2 linked regions of the Bosea sp. 685 genome follow. The protein of the gene in region 1 interacts with the protein of each later gene in a pairwise test. Links are inferred from orthologs where the notes say so. Each region holds a gene or a part of one and is shown on either strand. Other genes may lie near its edges. The genes, in order: tpiA and pepT.

Evidence for each region.
Region 2: the proteins of tpiA (region 1) and pepT interact in binary tests that used the Escherichia coli proteins (3 or more experiments, as listed by UniProt). The link is inferred for Bosea sp. 685 from one-to-one orthologs.

Annotation. Positions count from the first base shown.
Region 1 is NZ_CP134779.1:2,631,018-2,641,271, forward strand. The notes cover bases 4,155-6,920. They hold tpiA (triose-phosphate isomerase), read left to right. Parts: upstream 4,155-5,039; coding sequence 5,040-5,801; downstream 5,802-6,920. Other genes in these bases: RMR04_RS13910 (SurA N-terminal domain-containing protein), read right to left, coding at 4,155-4,841; secG (preprotein translocase subunit SecG), read left to right, coding at 5,947-6,345; RMR04_RS13925 (CTP synthase), read left to right, coding at 6,626-6,920. Outside these bases: trpD (anthranilate phosphoribosyltransferase), read right to left, coding at 1-669; RMR04_RS13900 (anthranilate synthase component II), read right to left, coding at 685-1,302; trpE (anthranilate synthase component I), read right to left, coding at 1,402-2,925; more of RMR04_RS13910, read right to left, coding at 2,928-4,154; more of RMR04_RS13925, read left to right, coding at 6,921-8,254; RMR04_RS13930 (DUF350 domain-containing protein), read left to right, coding at 8,456-8,857; RMR04_RS13935 (DUF1190 domain-containing protein), read left to right, coding at 8,870-9,484; RMR04_RS13940 (glutathionylspermidine synthase family protein), read left to right, coding at 9,486-10,254. UniProt on the Escherichia coli protein: Involved in the gluconeogenesis. Catalyzes stereospecifically the conversion of dihydroxyacetone phosphate (DHAP) to D-glyceraldehyde-3-phosphate (G3P).
Region 2 is NZ_CP134779.1:666,440-676,860, forward strand. What follows is about bases 3,430-6,362. They hold pepT (peptidase T), read left to right. Parts: upstream 3,430-4,240; coding sequence 4,241-5,485; downstream 5,486-6,362. Other genes in these bases: RMR04_RS04265 (ATP-binding protein), read left to right, coding at 3,430-3,650; bamA (outer membrane protein assembly factor BamA), read left to right, coding at 5,892-6,362. Also shown: RMR04_RS04260 (metallophosphoesterase family protein), read left to right, coding at 1-165; more of RMR04_RS04265, read left to right, coding at 165-3,429; more of bamA, read left to right, coding at 6,363-8,417; RMR04_RS04280 (DeoR/GlpR family DNA-binding transcription regulator), read right to left, coding at 8,458-9,231; RMR04_RS04285 (FGGY family carbohydrate kinase), read right to left, coding at 9,449-10,421. UniProt on the Escherichia coli protein: Cleaves the N-terminal amino acid of tripeptides.

The sequences.
Region 1 (10,254 bases):
GTCAGAGCCGTGCACGGCCCAGATCCGCTGCGAGCCGAGCGAGGCCAGAACCTTCACCATCGGCTCCAGCCAGGTCTCGGAAAAGGCGCCGACGAGCTGCCTGGTCACACCGGCGGGGTTAGAAAGCGGCCCGAGCAGGTTGAAGATCGTGCGGGTGCCGAGTTCGGTGCGCACCGGCGCGACATGGCGCATCGAGGCGTGGTGCGTCGGCGCGAACATGAAGCCGACGCCGGCCTCCTTGATGCAGCGCTCGGTTGCCGCCGCGTCGAGCCCGACCTTGACGCCGAGCGCCATCAGCACATCGGCCGCGCCCGAGCGGGAGGAAGCGGCGCGGTTGCCATGCTTGGCGACGGGAACGCCGCAGGCGGCCGTGATGATCGCAGCCAGCGTCGAGACATTGTAGGAGCCCGACGAATCGCCACCGGTGCCGACGATGTCGATGGCATCAGCCGGAGCCTGGACCCTTATCATTTTGCCGCGCATGGCGCTGACGGCGCCGGCAATCTCCTCGGTGGTCTCGCCGCGCACGCGCAGCGCCATCAGGAAGGCGGCGGCCTGGGCGTTGGTGACCTCGCCCGAGAGTATCGTGTCGAAGGCGTCTCGGGCCTCGTCGCGCGAGAGCGTGGCTCCGGTCGCGACCTTGGCGATGAAGGGTTTGAAGTCGTCCATGTGAACTCTGCGAAATCAGGCGGTCTGGGGCAGGGCGGCGGGCTGGTGCTGCTGCGACCATCGCTCGGAAATTTCGAGGAAATTGCGCAGGATCGTCGCGCCATGCTCGGAGGCGATGCTCTCAGGGTGGAACTGCACGCCCTGCACCGGAAATTCGCGATGCGACAGCGCCATGATCAATCCGTCATCGCTTTCCGCCTCGATATCGAGTGATGCAGGGCAGGTTTGACGGGAGACGACGAGCGAATGGTAGCGCGTCGCCTGGATCGGCCCGTTGATGCCACGGAACATGCCGCGCGATTGATGCCGGATCGCCGAGATCTTGCCGTGCATCGGCAGGGGGGCTCGCACGACATCGCCGCCGAAGACCTGGCCGATCGCCTGCAAGCCCAGGCAGACTCCGAAGATCGGCTTGATTCCGGCGCCCTCGCGCACGAGGTCGAGGCAGATGCCGGCCTCGTTGGGCGTGCAGGGGCCGGGCGACAGCACGATCGCGTCGTGATCGTCGGACAACGCCTCGGCGACCGTGACCGCATCGTTGCGGCGCACCACGACGTCAGCCCCCAGCCCACCGATCAGGTGGACGAGGTTCCAAGTGAAGCTGTCGTAGTTGTCGATCAGCAGGATGCGCATGGTTTCGAGCCGTGTTTTCGGGCGAAGGTCATGCACGGTCTAGGGCAGGGCGGTCAAGCGCATCGGTCATGGGCGCAGGCCGCGAGCCCCATATCGGTCCTATTGCCCGCGCCCGACCCGCGAGGCGAAGCGGATCGCCTCTTCCGCTGCCTTGAACAGGGCTTTCGCCTTGTTCACGCATTCGGCCTGCTCGGATGCCGGGTTGGAATCGTAGACGATGCCGGCGCCGGCCTGGACATGCATGCGCTCGTCCTTGACCACCGCCGTGCGCAGCACGATGCAGGTGTCCATCTCGCCATTGGCGCCGAAATAGCCGATGCAGCCGCCATAGGCGCCGCGCGCATCGCGCTCCAATTCGTCGATGATCTCCATCGCCCGGACCTTCGGCGCGCCCGAGACCGTGCCGGCGGGAAAGCCGGCGGACAGAGCGGCCAGCGCGTCATGCTGCGGGTCGATCGTACCCTCGACATTCGAGACGATGTGCATGACCTGGCTATAGCGCTCGATGAAGAAGGAATCGGTCACCTTCACCGAGCCGATCCGCGCGACCCGGCCGACATCGTTGCGGCCGAGATCGAGCAGCATCAGATGCTCGGCACGTTCCTTCGGATCGGCCAGCAATTCCTCGGCGAGTGCGTCGTCCTCAGCCACCGTCGCGCCGCGACGCCGCGTACCGGCGATCGGCCGGATGGTGACGGTATCGTCGCGCAGGCGGACCAGGATTTCGGGGCTGGAGCAGACGATCTGAAACTCGGCGAAGTCGAGATAGCACAGGAACGGCGCCGGATTGACCCGCCTTAGTGCCCGGTAGAGCGCGAACGGAGGCAGTTGGAAGGGCGCCTCGAAGCGCTGCGACAGCACGACCTGGAAGATGTCACCGGCGCGGATATAGTCCTGCGCGGTGGCGACCATGGCGTGGAAATCCGCCTCGCTGGTGTTCGAGACGATCGCCGGCTCCGGCAAATTGGCGATGTCGATGGCGGCATCGGCTGGCAACGGCCCTTCGAGCGCCATCACCACGGCCTCCAGCCGCTCCTGCGCCTGCTCATAGGCCACGCGGGCCGCGATACCGGGCTGAGCCCGTACCGGGGTCACGACGTGGATCTCGTCGCGCACCGAATCGAACACGACCATTAGCGTCGGGCGGAGCAGGATGGCGTCGGGAACGCCGGTGCCGGTCTCCTTGGCCTCAGGCAGGCGCTCCATCAGGCGCACCATGTCGTAACCGAGATAGCCGAACACGCCGGCGGCCATGGGCGGCAGTTTCTCGCCTTCCGCCCCTTCGCTGTCGGGGATCGCGCTCTCCTCCAGCAATGAGCGCAGGCTCTCGAAAGCCGGGCGCGGATCGGTGAGGAAGCTGTCGCCGAGCGCCGGCCGGCACAAAGCGGCCTCGCCGTGATGGCAGCGCCAGATCAGGTCCGGTTCGAGCCCGATCATCGAGTAGCGCCCGCGCACGGCTCCGCCTTCGACCGATTCGAGCAGGAAGGCCGGGCCCGTCGTCGCGTGCCGCAGCTTCAGGAAGGCGGCGACCGGCGTCTCGCAATCGCCGACCAGTACCTGTCTCAGCAATTGCGCCGTGCCGGCCTCGTAGCTTTGCGCAAAGCGTTCGAAAGGGGCTTGCATGGTCAATTCTGCGCGCCGCCGGTGGCATTGCGGAATGCGGCCTCGTTGACGCTGACGCCGAGCTCGGACTGCCGCTTGCCGACATATTGCGACAGGATGTCCTCGCTGATGCTCGAAGCGAGCAGGCGGGCGAAATTCTCCGCCTCCTGCGTCGTGCGGGCATAGGGCTGCACGGTCGCGCTATCGACCTTGAACAGCACGCGCGCGCCATCGGCAAGCGCCGCCGCACCGCTCTTGCCGACCGCGGTGCCGAAGATCAGGCTGACCACATTGGCCGGCAATTCGGGGCGTTGCTCTTGCCGGCCGAGATCGGCGGCCTTCTCGATCGTGAGCCCGGCGGTCGAAGCGGCCGCGTCGAAAGCCTCGCCCTTGTCGAGCTGTGCGACGAGTTCGCGCGTCTTGGTCGAGAGCTTGCTCGCAAGCTCGTCGGCGCGCCATTGCGCCTCGACCTGCGTCTTGACCTCGTCGAAGCCCTGCGCGCGGCCGGGATCGATCTTGGTCAGATCGAACCAGACATAGCCCGCATCGCGCGGCAACCGGATCGCCTCATTGTCGACGCCGATATCCGAGCGGAAGATCGCCTGCACGGTCGCGTCGCCTCCAGGCACGGCCGTCTCGGTCGTGCCATCGGGCTTGCGCAAGCTCGCATCGACGGGGCCGAGCGTGCGCAAGGGCAGTTTCAATTCGCTCGCGATCTCGGCCAGCGGCTTGGCGGCAGCGCGCTGATCCTCGATCTTGTCGTGCAAGTCGGTGATCAGGCTCGCGGCGCGACTGGTCGCGATCTCGCTGCGCAGCTCGGCCGCGACCTCCTCATAGGGACGCACGCGCTCAGGCGTGATCGCGGTCACGCGCAGCAGGACAGGGCCGAAGCCGCTCGTCACCGGAGCGCTGACCGCACCTTGCGCCAGCGCGAAGGCAGCGTCGCGTACGGCTGGATCGAAGACCTGGCTCTTGGTGAAGGTGCCGAGCGAGAGATCCTTCTCGGCGATGTTGCGCTGGGTCGCCACGGCCTCATAGGTCTCGCCACCCTCGATGCGGGCCTTGGCGGCCTGCGCCTCTTCCGGCGTCGGGAAGGCAATCTGCTGGATCGCGCGTGTCTCGGGCGAGCTGAAGCGCTGACCCTTGATCTGCTCGTAGCGCGCCTTGACGTCGCCCTCGCTGACCGAGGCCGGATCGGCAACCGTCTCGGCCGAGATCGAAAGCATGCTGGCGGTGCGGTATTCGGGCGCGCGGAAAGCGGCCTTGCGCTCGTCGAAGAAGGTCTTGAGCTGTGCCTCGGTGGGTGCGGCGATCTCACCTGCAGCGCTCACCGGCACGCGGGCGAAGGTGACGCTGCGCTTCTCGTTGCGCAGGCGGTGGCCGATCTCCTGCAGGGCCACGGGCGCGGCGACGGAGCCCACGACCATCTCGGCGAGCTGCTGGCGCAGGATCGTGGCGCGCTGCTCGCGGACATAGACCTGCTCGGTATAGCCGTTATTGCGCAGCAATTCGTTGAAGCGCGCCGGCGAGAAAGCGCCCGATGCGTCACGGAAGCTCGGATCGTCAAAGATCAGGTTGCGAATCGTCTCGTCGGATACGGCGAGCCGCATGCCCTGCGCCGTCTGGTCGAGCACCGCTTCCGTCACCAGCCGCGACAGCACCTGCCGGTCGAGTCCGATCGCGCGCGCCATATCGGGCGTGATCTGGCGGCGCTGCTGGCGGGTCAGCGTCTGGATCTCGTTCTGATAGGCCGTGCGCATCTGTTCGAGGCCGATCTCGACCTTGCCGACGCGAGCGACTTCATTGCGGCCATAGCCGCGGAAGATGTCGCCGATGCCCCAGATCGCAAAGGACAGGATCAGGAAGCCGAACGTTATGCTGATGATGAGCTTCCCGAGGAAACTCTGACCCGCCTTGCGGATGCCCTGCATCATCATTGAATTTAAGTCTTTCCTGTCCGGATGCGGCGCAAGCGGGCGCGCCGCCGGTTTTTGTCGGTGCCGCTTATAGGAACCGCTTGCGCAACTCGCAATCATTCCTGAGTCGATCGGCCGTTCCTGAGTCAGTCGACTCGGCGGTGTTGCCGGGCGATTGCGGCAGGGTTACAGCCGGCGCAGCATATTGGGAGGCGAGACGTGACACGCAACATCAGGCCGCTGGTGGCTGGCAATTGGAAGATGAACGGGCTGAAGGCCGATCTCGCCATCGCGGTCGAGGTCGCCAAGGGCTATGACGCCGCGCTGAAGGCGGCCGTCGATCTTGCGATCTGCCCGCCTGCGACCCTGCTCTATACCACGACTGCCTCATTGATCGGATCGCGCATCGCAACCGGCGGGCAGGATTGCAGCTCCAATGCCGGCGGCGCCTTCACCGGCGAGGTTTCGGCTGCGATGCTCGCCGATTCCGGCGCGAGCTTTGCCATTGTCGGCCATTCCGAGCGGCGCACGCTCCATGGCGAGACCAACGCCATCGTCAAGGCGAAGGCGCAAGCCGCGCGGGACGCCCTGCTGGTGCCGATCATCTGCGTCGGAGAGACCAAGGATGAGCGCGAGGCCGGCAAGGCGCTGGCGATCGTCAAGAAGCAGCTGCGCGGCTCGGTCCCGGAGGATTCGACGGCGGCTACTCTCGTCATCGCCTATGAGCCGGTCTGGGCGATCGGCACGGGCCTGACCCCGACGGCTGCCGACGTCGCTGAAATGCATCAGGCGATCCGCACGGAGCTCGGCCGGCTTCTCGGCAAGGGGGCAGCTGCCGGCGTTCGCCTGCTTTACGGCGGCTCGGTGAAGCCCTCGAACGCGGCGGAATTGATGAATGTCGCCCATGTCGATGGCGCGCTGGTCGGTGGCGCGAGCCTCAAGGCCGAAGACTTCCTGGCGATCGCGCGGGCCTGCTCCTGAGGCCGGGTGTCGCCAAGCGTGATTTGCCGGGTGGTGCGCTTCGTAGACGCGTGCTATGTGCGCCGCGACCTCTACAAGCCCGATACGGGCAGACGGGGCGGGGCGCTCTTGCGGCGGCCCGCTCCATACCCATTTTCGTGAGACCATGCAGAACGTTCTCATCGTCATCCATTTGATCATCGTGGTCGCACTCGTCGGCGTCGTCCTCCTGCAGCGCTCCGAAGGCGGCGGGCTAGGCATGGGCTCCGGCGGCGGCGGTGCCGGCGGCTTCATGACCGGCCGCGGCCAGGCCAACGCGCTGACCCGCGCTACCGCTATTCTGGCCGGCGCCTTCTTCCTGACCTCGATCGTGCTCGCGGTGATCGCGAATCGCAGCCGCGTGCAGCGTTCCATCATCGATGGCGCGCCCACGACGAGCGCGCCCGTCAACCCGGCCGGCCCGAGCGCCCCCAATGCCGGCGGCGTGCTCGACCAACTGCGGCAACTGCAAGGGCCGAGCGGCGGCTCGCAGCCGCCGACGCCTCCCGCGGCGCCGCAGCAATGACGACAGGGCAGGGGCCGGGAAACCGGCCCTTCTCTTTTGACAGGAAGTCGCCGGGAAACCGGCCCTTCTCTTTTGATGGGAAGTCGCCGGGAAACCGGCCACTCCCAACGAGCCTGATCCGGCTGCGCTGCTATAGTGGCCCTGATGGATCAGTCCCTATGGACAAAGGCAGCCTGGAGGGTCGCAGGACTCGTCAGGCTGTGGACAAGCGTGTGAAGCACAACGACCCTGCGCGGGCCCGCTTCGCGAATCGAAACCTTGGCGTTAAAGGTGACCTCCCATGACGCGGTATGTTTTCATCACCGGCGGCGTGGTGTCCTCGCTTGGCAAAGGCCTGGCGTCGGCGGCTCTCGCAGCTCTCCTTCAAGCGCGCGGCCACACGGTCCGCCTGCGCAAGCTCGATCCCTACCTCAATGTCGATCCGGGCACGATGAGCCCGTATCAGCATGGCGAGGTCTTCGTCACCGATGACGGGGCCGAGACGGATCTCGATCTCGGCCATTACGAGCGCTTCACCGGCCGGCCCTGCAATCGGGGTGACAACATCACCACCGGTCGCATCTACATGGACATCCTGACCAAGGAGCGCCGTGGCGATTATCTCGGCGCGACCATCCAGGTCGTTCCGCACGTCACCAATGCGATCAAGGAATTCATCCTCACCGGCAATGAGGGCTATGATTTCGTCCTGATGGAAGTCGGCGGCACGGTCGGCGACATCGAGAGCCTGCCCTTCCTGGAAGCGATCCGCCAGACCAGCCAGCAATTGCCGCGCGGCCAGTGCATCTTCATCCATCTGACGCTGCTGCCCTATATTCCAACCGCGGGCGAGCTGAAGACCAAGCCGACCCAGCATTCTGTCGCCGAATTGCGCTCGATCGGCATCCAGCCCGACATCCTGCTATGCCGCACCGACCGCGAGATTCCGCGTGAGGAGCGCCGCAAGCTCGCTCTGTTCTGCAATGTCCGCGAGACCGCCGTGATCGAGGCGAGGGACGTCGCTTCGATCTACGACGTGCCGTTGTCCTACCATGCGGAGGGGCTCGACAACGAGGTTCTGGCCGCCTTCGGCATGGATGCCAGCGTCGAACCCGACATCTCGAACTGGCAGCGTATCTCCGAGCGGGTGAAGAACCCCGAGGGCGAGGTCACCATCGCCATCGTCGGCAAATATACCGGCATGAAGGACGCCTATAAGTCCCTCATCGAGGCGCTGATGCATGGTGGCATCGCCAACCGGGTGAAGGTCAATCTCGACTGGATCGAATCGGAGGTCTTCGAGAAGGAAGATCCGACCCCATTCCTCGAACATGTCCACGGCATCCTTGTGCCCGGCGGCTTCGGCCATCGCGGTGCGGAGGGCAAGATCAAGGCTGCGACCTTCGCGAGGCAGCGCAAGGTGCCGTATTTCGGCATCTGCTTCGGCATGCAGATGGCCGTCATCGAAGCGGCCCGCTCGCTCGCCCATATCGAGAAGGCGAATTCCAGCGAGTTCGGACCGACGGAGGAGCCCGTCGTGGGCCTGATGACGGAATGGATGCGCGGCAATGAGCTCGAGCAGCGCGCGGCGGACGGCAATCTCGGCGGCACCATGCGGCTCGGCGCCTATGCCTCGATCCTCGATCCCGACACCAAGATCGCCAAGATCTATGGCGGGACCGAGATTTCCGAGCGTCATCGCCATCGCTACGAGGTCAATATGAGCTATCGCGAGCGGCTCGAGGCGCAAGGGCTGAAGTTCAGCGGCGTCTCGCCCGATGGGCTCCTGCCGGAAACGGTCGAATATCCCGACCATCCCTGGTTCATCGGCGTGCAGTATCACCCCGAACTGAAGTCGCGGCCCTTCGAGCCGCACCCGCTCTTCGCAAGCTTCGTCGAGGCCGCCGTGGTGCAAAGCCGCCTGGTCTGAGCCGGCGGCGACGCCTTAGAGCAGGACGCGAAAAAGTGGGCACCGGTTTTTCGCATCCTGCTCTCACTTTTTGATGAGAGACGGATTCAGATTTCAGACGGGATCACGAAGTGACCCCGTCTGAAATCATCCGGCTCTGGCGTCGCCGCGCAACTCACGTATAGTCACGGGACAGCTTATGGCGGCCCGGGGGCGAGCGGCATGGCGATCTCGATGGCGGGGCTCCCCGCCTTTCTGCTCTATTTCGCGCTTGGTTCCGCATTGATCGCGAGCTTTGCCGCGATCTATTTGCGGATCACGGCCCATGACGAGATCGCGCTGATTCGCGCCGGAAATCTTTCGGCCGCGGTCGCGCTGGGCGGCAATCTGACGGGGTTTGCGATTCCGCTGGAAAAGGCGATCGCGCAGGCGAGCAGCATCGCCGACTGCGTGCTCTGGGCCATTGCCGCGATGCTGATCCAGTTTGCGGTCTATGGGCTCACCCGCCTCATCATTCCCGAGCTTTCGCACAAGATCGAGGAGGATCGTCTCCCCTCGGCGGCGATGCTGGCCGTCATCGCCGTGATTTCCGGCACGCTGGCGGCCGCCAGCATGACCGTCTGAGAGGGCGGCGCGGTGAAACGCTCGACCCAGATCGGACTGGCGGCGGCGGGCGTGGTGCTGGTCGCGACCGTCTGGTCGTTCTCGGGCGACGACGATGACGACAGCCTCGTCTACAACACCCTGGCTGAATGCCGCGCGGGCGGGCAATTGAGCGCGAGCCAATGCGAGCAGCGCTTCAACGAGGCCTCCGTCAATCATTTGCGCGACGCCAGGAAATTCAGCAACACCAGCGCCTGCGAGACTGAATATGGCGTCGGCTCCTGCCAGAGCGCGAGCTGGAACGGGGCGCAGGTCGTCGTTCCAGCGCTTGCCGGGATCATGCTGGCGCGCAGCCTGGCCCAGGGCGGTGGCGCGGCGCAGCCCCTGCTACCGCCGACGCGCGACGCCTGCCCGCCGGGCTCCCAGGCACAGGAATGCCAGCAGGCGCGCGGCTATGGGAACAGCTCTAACAGTAGCGGCAGAAGTTATTACGGCGGCAGCTCATCACGCGCCTATTCAACGAGTTCAGGACAAGCACTCGTTGCGCGAAGCGGCGGCTCCAGCAGCGGCGTCAGCACGACCAGCGTCGCTTCGCGCGGCGGCTTTGGCTCGACCTCGCATTCCTTCAGCTCCTCCTCCTCCTCCTGAGATGCGTCGCGTCGTCCTCGAAGCGCGCGCGGATTGGCAGACCCAGGTCGAGCGCCTCGGCTTTGCCTTCCACACCATCGACGGCGCGACCTATTGGGATGAACGCGCGGCCTATGCCTTCACGCTGGAAGAGATCGAGCGCGATATCGAGGCGCCGACCGAGGCGATCGAGCAGCTCTGCTTCGCCTTCATCGAGAAGGCGATCGGCGATGACGCGGTCCTGACCCGGCTCGCCATTCCCGAAGCGCAATGGGCCTTCATCCGCGAGAGCTGGCAGAACGGCGAGCGCAATCTCTATGGCCGGCTCGACCTGGCCTATGACGGGCGAGGGCCGGCCAAGCTGCTCGAATACAATGCCGACACGCCGACCGCCCTGTTCGAATCGAGTGTCGTGCAATGGGATTGGCTCGAACAGGCGATGGCGAATGGCAGGCTGCCCGCCGGCTGCGACCAGTTCAATTCATTGCATGAGCGATTGATCGCCGCCTTTGCCGGGCTGCGTGCACCGTCACCCTATCGCTTGCATCTCGCTTGCGTGCAGGAGAGCGTCGAAGACAAGGGCACGGTCGATTACCTGCTCGATTGCGCCAAGCAGGCCGGGCTCGACGCCCGGTTCAGCTTCATCGAAGAGATCGGCCTGCTTACCGACGGCCGTTTCTGCGACGGTTCGAATGTGCCGATCGAGACCTTGTTCAAGCTCTACCCCTGGGAATGGCTCTTCCGCGAACGCTATGCCAGCGCGCTCGCTGGCTCGCGCTGCCAGTTCATCG
Region 2 (10,421 bases), 2.0 Mb from region 1 along the record:
GCGGCCATCGCCGAGGAGCTCAGGACGCAGCTTCCGCAGGAATGCCGCGGCCTGCTCGGCTCTGATGAGGAAACGTTCAAGGCTATGATCGCGGTGCTGGCGAGGGACGGCTCTGAAGACGTGCTTGCCCGACTCCATGCTGGTGCGGAAGGCGGCGTTTCCTGATGCGCCTGAAGTGCCTCGATCTCACACGCTACGGCAAGTTCACCGATCATCGCATCGAGTTTGGCGAGCGGTTGGAAGGCCAGCCCGACCTGCATATCGTCTACGGTCCCAATGAGGCGGGTAAATCGACCGCCCTGGCCGGTTTTCTCGATCTCCTTTTCGGGATCGAGACGCGCAGCCGCTTCAACTTCATCCATCCCTATCCGACGATGCGCATTGGCGGGACATTGGAACTCGCTGGCGGTCCCCAGGAGCTCGTTCGGATCAAGCGGCCACAAAACGGCCTGCTCGATGGGCGCGACCAGCCGATTGCTGAGGGCGTCCTTCTGGGAGAACTCGGCGGTATCGATCGTGAATCCTATCGCACCATGTTCTCGCTCGACGATGCAACGCTGGAGGCTGGCGGCGAAAGCATCCTGTCGAGCAAGGGCGATCTCGGCCAACTCCTGTTTTCGGCGAGCGCGGGTCTGGCGGATCTGAGCAAAGGCCTCGTCGATCTCAAGACCGAGGCCGAGGGGTTCTACAAATACCGCGCCCGCAGTGGCGAGCTATCGGACCTCAAGGCCCGTCTCGGGGAGCTCAAGGCCGAACGGGAGCGGATCGATACTCTCGCATCCGACTATGCCCAGCTTATCGAGGCGCGTGATCGGGCCGCCATTCAGTACGAAGAGGCGATCGTCAGCCGCAGCCGTATCCAGGCGCGCATGGACGAAATCCAGCGCCATCTGAACGCCTTGCCGCGCCTGACGGATTTGCGCGCGCTCAAAGAACGCATCGCGCCCTTGGCCGACCTTCCCGGCGCTCCGCGCGGCTGGGCCGACGAGTTGCCGCAATTGCAAAAGGACGAGATCGAGCTCGGCATTCGCGCGCAAGGCTTCACCGAAGAGATCGCGGAATTGTCAGGGCAACTCGACGCGATCGTCGTGGATGAGGCGGCGTTACGGTTGGCCGACAGGGTCGAGCGGCTCGCTGATCTGCGCGCTCGCCATGTCACGGCCGAGAAGGACATCCCCGAGCGCCACCTGCAACTGCGCGAGGCCGAACTCGCGATCTCCGCGATCCTGGGCCGGATCGATCGGACTGGAGAAACCGGGCCCGATCGTCTTGTGCTGGGAGCCTCCGTCATGGGCGCTCTTCGCGCCCTGATCGAAACGCGCTCTGGCATCGATGCGGCGCTGAAATCGGCGGCCGATGAGCTGTCCGAGGCTCGCGGGCGATTGGACGAGGCGCAGGCGAAACTGCGCGAGGTTGGCGGCGATCCGGAAGCCGCGCAGGGACGAGAGACGCGGATGTCATCGCTCGCTGCAACCGTTGCGACCGCGCGGGCCGATGACCACGCGGCTCGACGCCGGTTGGCCGAACGGATTCGTGACGCCGCGCGCGTGACGCTGGCGGATCGTCTGCGCGAGTTGCGGCCCTGGAGCGGTGACATCGACGAGCTTGTCGACCTGTCGGCGCCCGATGCGGGAGAGATACAACACTGGACGCTGGCGACCGTCGAGGCACAGAAGCGGATCGATCAGTATGCCGGTGAGGTCGAGCGCCTGACGACGGAGCAAATCCGCCTTACGGCCGAGTTGAACGCGCTCAGTGGGATCTCAGGTCTCGTCTCGGATCAGGAAGCTGCGAGCATTCGTGCAATCCGGGAGCAGGCCTGGGCCGCTCATCGGGACAAGCTCGACACCGCTTCTGCCGATGGTTTCGAGGCCGCCCTTCGGCGTGACGACATCGCCACGAATGGGCGGCTCGGCCATATGGGAGATGTCGCAAAACTCCACCAGGTGGGCCAGGCACTGGCCATCGTCAAAGCGGAGTGCGATCGCGCCATAGAACTCCGGAATGTCGCAGCAGCGGCTCTGCAAAGCATCCAGCGCGAGATAGCCTCGGTCGTAGCTGCGGCCTGCCCGGCGCTGTCGGACCGGATGTCGCTGCCTCAGTTCGAAGCCTGGCTCAGCCGACGAGATAAGGTTTTGGAGGCGCGGGGGCTTGTCCGCACGGCGGAGAGCGATCTCCGCGAGGCGGAGGCCGACGCCGTGGCTGTGCGAGAGAGGCTGGTCGCCGCGCTCAGCGCGGCTGGTCTGCCGCAGGATGCGGATGCCCGGTTCGAGGCGCTGCTCGCAGCGGGGCAGGGGGCGATCGACCGGGAGGTCGAGCTGAAGGCGTTGCGGGCTAGCGTGGATGAACGGCAGGGCGACCTGACGAGCCGCGAGCGCGAGGCCGAAAAGGCTGCGAAGGCCGATCGGGACTGGAACGCTTCATGGACCGAAGTCTGCTCGGCCTGCTGGCTGGGAGAGGGCGGTAAAGCGCCCTTGCTCGCGACTGTTCGCGAAATCCTCGTGGCCGTCACCGAGCTCGGCCCGGTGCTGGAGAAGAAGGCCGGTCTCGTCGACCGCATCGGCAAGATGGAGAAGGATCAGGCCATATTCCGCGATGAGGCTGAAGCGCTCGCCAGAGAGATAGGGACCATCGCGCGGTCGGGCGATATCCTGGATCTGGCGCAGGCGGTCAGCGCTCAGATTCAGCAAGCCCACACCGAACGAACGCGGCGGGCGACTGCAGCCCAAAACCTCGAGGCCGCTCGGAGCCGGCAACGCACGCTCTCCGAGACCTTGGCGGTTCACGATCGCCGCAAGACAGAGATGATCGCTTTCTTCGGCGTCGAGACCTTGGCGGAGGTCTCCGGCAAGCTGTCGGCCATCGAGAAGAGGGCGGAGTTGGCGGAGCAGGCCGAAGCTGCCGAGCGCGACATCCTCGCGGCGCTTCGGCTGCCCATGATAGACGAGGCGCAAGCCGCCCTCGATTGTGCCGATCACACCGCCCTGGAGGCAGAGCTTGTCGAGCTGAAGGCCCGCTTTGATGATCAGGACCAGCGCAGCCGTGACATGTTCTCCGCCCACAGCAAGGCGCTCGATCGTGTCGAGGCCGTCGGCGGCGATGGCACCGTGGCGAGGATCGAGGAGGAGAAGCGCACGCTGTTGCTCGACATCGAGGATCGGGCGCTCCGCTATCTCAGGTTGAAGCTCGGCGCAGCCGCGGCCGAACAGGCGCTGCGCGCCTATCGCGACCGGCATCGCAGTTCGATGATGGCGCGCGCGTCCCAAGCCTTCGCGACGATCAGCCGTGGCGCCTATACCGGGCTCGCGGCCCAGCCCGAGAAAGACGGCGAGATCCTGATTGCGCTGGCGGCCGGGGGCGGCTCGAAGGAAGCTGCGGAGCTGTCAAAGGGCACGCGCTTCCAGCTTTATCTCGCGCTGCGTGTCGCCGGGTACTACGAATTCGTCGCCTCTCGGCAGCCGGTGCCGTTCATCGCCGATGACATCATGGAGACTTTTGATGATTTCCGCGCCGAGGAGGCGTTCCGGCTCTTCGGTGAAATGGCGCAGGCCGGGCAAGTGATCTACCTCACCCATCATCCGCACCTCTGCGAGATCGCGCGGCGTGTCTGCCCAGGCGCCAGAGTTCATGAACTCCAAGCGGGCGGGTGACCGGCGTGACGTCCGCCTGGCGCAAAGTAATCCGTTCACGGCCTCGCAAGTCGATGTGCTGTTTGGTAGGCCGCGCTGATCCGTGTCTTGATCCCATTGCGAGCATCGATCGCAAGTGCCTCCGCCGCTAGACCAGAAATTGGATACTTCAAGATAACCGGTCCTAATGAGCACGCGCCGCCAAAGATCTGGTCCTTGAGCAAGGCGAATGACGGTCGGCTCGCTAATATCAATCGCCCGGTCGTAGGGTCGAATCATGAGAGGTACCTGCCGATATGCAGTCACGTGCTCCGGCTCTATTCGTTGGCGACGCCGAATTGGCGCGATCTTACTGTGTGATCTGGCGGTAATTGATATAACTAAATTTCAAACTCTCGATTTTTGCCTTATGGACCGGGCGTGCAAGAGCAGGACACGAAAAAGTGGCACCGGTTTTTCGCATTGATCCTGTGCTCACTCTTAGATGAGAGACGGATGCGGCCAACGAGGGCGAGGCCCGCCTTTCCGGCGCTGTCTCGTGCCCGTCATTGCGATAGGGTCGTTGTGACGGAGGCGAGGGACAAAGCCTCAATGGGCCGGACGGAGGCAGGATGAGCATTCGCGTGCAGCTGATCGAGCGGTTCTTCCGCTATCTGGCGGTGGAGAGTCAGAGCGACGCCAAATCCACGGCGTTGCCGAGCACGCCGGGCCAGCAGCGTATGGCCGCCTTGCTGGCGGAGGAATTGCGCGCGCTCGGGCTCGAGAAGGTCGTCATCGACGACCATGCCACCGTCACGGCGCTGAAGCCGGGCACGCGGCCGGGCGCGCCGAGGATCGGCTTCATCGCACATGTCGACACGGTCGATTCCGGGCTTTCGCCGGTGATCCACCCACAGATCCTGCGCTTCGAGGGCGAGGATCTCTGCCTGAACGGGCAAGAGGACATCTGGCTGCGCGTGGCGGAGCATCCCGAGATCCGCCCCTGGGCCGGCGCGGATATCATCGCGAGCGACGGTACGAGCGTGCTCGGAGCCGACAACAAGGCCGCGATCGCGGTGATCATGACGCTGCTTGCCGATCTGGGCTCCGAGGACGCGCATGGCGATATCCTGGTCGCTTTCGTCCCGGACGAGGAGATCGGCCTGCGCGGCGCCAAGGCCCTCGACCTCTCCCGGTTCGATTGCGATTTTGCCTATACGATCGATTGCTGCGAACTCGGCGAGGTCGTGATCGAGAACTTCAACGCCGCGGCCGCCGACCTTGTCTTCACCGGTGTCAGCGCCCACCCGATGTCGGCGAAGAATGTCCTGGTGAACCCGCTGCTGATGGCGCACGACTTCATCAGCCAGTTCGACCGGACGCAGACGCCCGAGCACACCGAGGGCCGCGAAGGCTATATCTGGTTCCATGACATCGTCGCCAATGTCAGCGAGGCGCGGTTGCGGGTGATGATCCGCGACTTCGACAAAGTCTCGTTCGAGCGGCGCAAGGCGCGCCTCGGCGAAGTTGCGGCACTGATCGCCGCGCAATATCCGAAAGGCCGCGTCGATTGCGGGGTGAGCGACACCTACAGCAATATCCATGACAGCCTGGGCGATGACCGTCGCTCGGTCGACCTGCTCTTCGCCGCGCTGGCGGCGCTGCGGATAGAACCGAAGCTGATCCCGATGCGGGGCGGGACGGATGGCGCGGCGCTCTCCGCCAAGGGGCTGCCGACCCCGAATTTCTTCACCGGCGCCTATAATTTCCATTCGCGCTTCGAGTTCCTGCCTGTCCCGGCCTTCGAGAAGTCGTTCGAGGTCGCGCGCATGATCTGCAGCTTGGCGGCGCAAGGCGACAGCGCCGAGCAATCCTAAGGCGGGCTGTTTATCCTCGGAACCACCCCGTCACCCCAGGACCACCGTCGGTCGTCGAGGATGACGGGGTGGTCTTGAGGCAAGGTGGCGTGCTCAAGGGCCTGCGCGCATTTCAGGATGAGGGTTGTGTGTCCAAAAGCCTTCTCGATGGCAAGCGCATGATCTGTAGAAGGCAGCGCCTCTGCTAGGATATCCGTTTTATTGCAGTAATTCTTGAATTCCATTCCAGAATTATGTGCGGATCTTGAAATTAACCGCTTCCGCTCTTCGAAAATAAGGCGCGAAGACATCGTTCAGACACCGCGCGAAATGGTCGGAAGCAATTGGAATCAATCTCGTCGATTCTTCGCCTTTAGTCGCTGGTTAGCCTGCCGTCGGCGTAACCGGTGATGCAATAGGCGATAGAATGACGTGGACCTCCCCGAGCCGGGCTTTCAAGGCGTGGCTCTCTCTGTCGGCCGGGCTTGCGATGCTCATGCTGGTTTTCAGCGGCGGCGTGGCGTTCGCGCAGGCCGTGGTCGTGCAGGGCAACAGGACCGTCGATGCGGAGACGATCCGGGGCTATGCGAGCGACCCCGAGGCAAGGACGCCCGAGCAGATTCGGACGCCCGAGCAGATCCGGCAGAAGCTGGTCGCCAGCGGCCTGTTCTCCAGCGTCCAGGTCAGCCGGCGCGGTTCGCAGATCGTCATCGCCGTGCGCGAGAACGAGGCGGTCAATCGCGTCGCCTTCGAGGGTAATCGCCGCCTGAAGAGCGATGTCCTGTTGCAGCAGGTCCAGTCCAAGGCCGGCGGCCCGTTGAGCCAGGCGCTGATCGATGCCGATGTCCAGCGCCTGAAGGATGCCTATCGCCGCGCCGGCTACGGCCTGGCCTCGATCAGCGGGCGCATCAACGCCTTGTCGAATGGTCGCTCGGACGTGGTTTTCACGATCTCCGAAGCGGGTAAGACCGGCATCAAATCGATCAATTTCAGCGGAAACAGCGTCTATTCGTCGGGCCGCCTGCGCGATCTGATGACCTCGACCGAGTCGAATTTCCTCAGCTTCATCAAGACCTCGGACGTCTATGAAGCGGACCGGATTACCTCCGACCTCGAAATCATCCGCCGCTATTATCTGAAGAACGGCTATGCCGATTTCCAGATCGCCTCGAACAAGGCCCATTTCGACGAGACGCAGGGCGGCTGGATCATCGACATCGCAGTCGAGGAGGGGGCGCGATACCGCGTCGGCAATGTCGCGGTTGATTCCAAGCTGCCCGACGTCGACCCTGCGGCCCTGCAGCGCATCGTCGCGACGTCCTCCGGCGACACCTACAACGCCGAGGCGGTCGAGAAGTCGTTGCTGGCCCTGACGATGGAGGTGTCGCGTCGCGGCTATGGCTTCGCGCAGGTCCGCCCGCGCGGCGACCGCGACGCTGCCGGCCATCTCATCGGCATCACCTATGTCGTCGACGAGGGGCCGCGCGTCTATGTCGAGCGCATCAATGTGCGCGGCAATACCCGCACCCGCGACTATGTCGTGCGCCGCGAACTCGATCTCAGCGAGGGCGACGCCTACAACAAGGTGCTGGTCGACCGGGCCGAGCGGCGCCTCAACAATCTCGGCTTCTTCAGCAAGGTCCGCATCACCAACGAGCCGGGCTCGACGCCCGATCGCGTCATCGTCAACATCGATGTCGAGGACAAGGCGACCGGATCGTTCTCGGTCAGCGGCGGTTATTCGACCTCGGATGGCGTCATCGGCGAGGTCGCGCTGTCGGAGGCGAATTTCCTCGGCCGCGGCCAGTTCGTGCGCATCGCCGGCACGCTCGGCCAGCGCACCCAAGGCGTCGATTTCTCCTTCACCGAGCCCTATTTCCTCGGCCATCGCGTCGCGGCCGGCTTCGATCTGTTCTCGAAGTACAATGATTATTACAGCACCAGCCGCTATTCGAGCCGCGTGACCGGCGGGCAGCTGCGCTTCACCCTCCCGATCACGGAGGAGTTCTCGATCACGCCGCGCTATTCGCTCTATACGACTGAAATCAAGGTTCCGAACTCGACGGACTATCCCTATAACGACTGTACGAACGCGATCACGGGCACGACGCCGGGGACAACGGGCGCAACCGCGGAAAGCTCGACCTATAACTGCCTCACCAATGGCGAGGCGTCGGTCGCGGTGAAGGAGGCGCAAGGCTCGACCATCACCTCGCTGATCGGGCTGAACCTGAACTACAACTCGCTCGACAACACCCAGGCCCCGCGCAACGGCTTCGTTGCCGAGGTGAAGCCCGAATATGCCGGTCTCGGCGGCGATTCGAAGTTCCTGCGCGTCGCGGCGGATGCGCGCTATTACCGCGAGCTCTTCGACGATGTCGTCGGCTTCGTGCGGCTCCAGGGCGGCCATGTCCAGGCGACCAGCGGCGATCTGCGCATGATCGACCATTATTCGATGGGGTCGAACCTGGTGCGCGGTTTCTCCTCCACCGGCATCGGCCCGCGCGACGTGCTGACCGGCGCCGCACTCGGCGGCACGACCTATCTCGGCGGCACGCTGGAAATGCAGTTCCCGCTGCCGGGCCTGCCGCGCGATGTCGGCCTGCGCGGCGCGATCTTCGCCGATGCCGGCACGCTGTTCGACTATGACGGCGGCTCGAAGACGATCACCAGTGCGAGCTATACGGGCTGCCCCGGCGGCTCGGATGCACGGCAGTACAGGGTCTCGACGAGCTCGAGCTATCAATCCAACATTGCCTGTGTCCGCGACAACAACGTCATTCGCTCGTCGGTCGGCGTCAGCCTGCTCTGGCAATCGCCGCTCGGCCCCATCCGCTTCGACTATGCCTATGCGCTGTCGAAGGATGATGGCTGGCGCGACCCGACGACCGGTATCAGATATGGCGGCGACAAGCTCCAGGCCTTCCGCTTTTCGGGCGGCACGCGCTTCTGAAGTCACGGCGTCTGCGGCGGAGGAGTCTCCGGAGACGCGATCAGTCCGCGATGATGATCTCGATGCCCGCCGCCAACAGGGTTTGCGCAAGGGGGCTCGCCGGAAGCTGGTCCAGCACCATGCGCTGGATCCGCTTGAGGTCGCAGACCTGGAAGATGGCGGTTTTCCCGAGCTTGGAGCTGTCGGCGATGACGGTCAGGGAGCGGCTCTGGCCGAGCATCGCCTGGGCGATCTCGGCCTCTTCGGGATTGAAATCGGAGACGCCGTCGGCATCGATCGCCCCGACGGTGATCACCAGATGCGCGGCCTTGAATGCGCCGATCTGGTCTAGCGCGAGGCGGCCGACATTCTGCGCGGTGTCGTCCCGGTATTCGCCACCGATGAGGAAGACGCGATTATTGGCGCCCTTGCTCACTTGCTGCGCGACCAGGATAGAGTTCGAGATCACGGTAAGGCCCGAAAGCTTCCCGAGTTCCTCGGCCAGATAGACCGTGGTGCTGCCTGTATCGACGAAGATCGAGTCCCCGGGCTTGAACAGAGCGGCCGTGGCCTTGGCGATCCTGCGCTTCTGGGGCACGTTTTCATGCATGCGGGCCTGGAACGAGCCCTCGACGATCTGGCCCTCCGCATAGGCGCTGAGCTCGCTGGCGCCGCCATGGAATTTGCGCACGCGTCCATCCTTCGCCAGGGCGGACAGGTCGCGGCGGATGGTTTCGCGCGAGGTGGACAGGGTGGAGGCCAGAAACTCCACCGTGACGCTGCCGCGTTTCTCGACATAGTCGACGATGAGGTCCTGGCGGGCCGACGGACGCATTCCCTAGCCTTCTTCTCGTAGCATCGATTCTTGGCAGCGCCGCATTCTTGGCATCGAATCGAGTCGATGCCGCTGATCGACCCTTCCGCAAGCGAAGAACGTCGGAATCCGCTCCTCAGGCAAGCGGTTTCTGCCACAGCCCATTCAAGCGGGGGGCAGGCCAGGAAGATCTTGCGCATGGAAACCAAATCCTTCGGGGACGTGCTGAAAAGCGATGTTAGGCGCGCCATCCGCGGCTGCGCTGCACGGCCCCAGTGAAACGCTCGCGCCATTCGCCGCCGCGGGCATCGATGGGTGAGAAGATCCGGCTGTGCTCGCCCACTGCCTTCGCAGGCTCCTGGTCCGCGCCAGAGGCGAGCATGGCGCAGCCGAGTGCGGTCAGTTCATGGAAGGCCGGTCGAGTGACGGGGCGCTGCAGCGCGTCGGCGAGGAACTGGGCGAAGTAGTCGCTCTGGGCGACCCCGCCATCGATGGAGATCCGGTCCTGAATGGCGACCCGGCTGCCGATGGCCTCGACCACCTCGGCCGTGCGCAGCGCGATCCCTTCCAGCACGGCCTGACAGAGATCGCGCGGCGTCGTTGCCGCCGTCATGCCGATCCAGGTCGCAGCGGCACTGCGGTCCCAATGCGGGCAGGCGAGGCCGGACAGGGCCGGAACGAACGCTATGCCGCGCGAGATCGCCGGCGCGGCATCGAATGCCTGCAATTCGTCGAAGGCTGTGAACAGGCCGAGATTGCGGATCCAGTCGATCGCCGAGCCGGCATCGTAGACTCCGCCATCGACGGCATAAGTCGCCCGACCGCCAAGGCGCCAGGCCACGGTCGGCAGCATGCCGCGATCAGGCGCGCGAACGATCTCGTCGCCCGTCACGGTCAGGACGAAGGCGCCCGTCCCGAAGGTGATTTTGGTGTCGCCAGGCTTGCGGCAGCCATGGCCGAACAGGCCTGCCTGCTGATCGACGATCGAGGCGTAGATCCGGGCGGAGCCGATGGCGCCAAAATCGCCGACCGTTTCGCGAATCTCCGGCAGTGTCTCGATGGGAACCCCGAACAGCTCGCACAAGACAGGATCCCATGCACCGGTTTCCAGGTTCATCAGGGAGGTCCGAGACGCCGTGGTCGCATCGGTGGCGAAAGTTCCCGTGAGCCTGTCGAGGAAGAAGGCGTCGGTCGTCCCCAGGCGCAGTCGC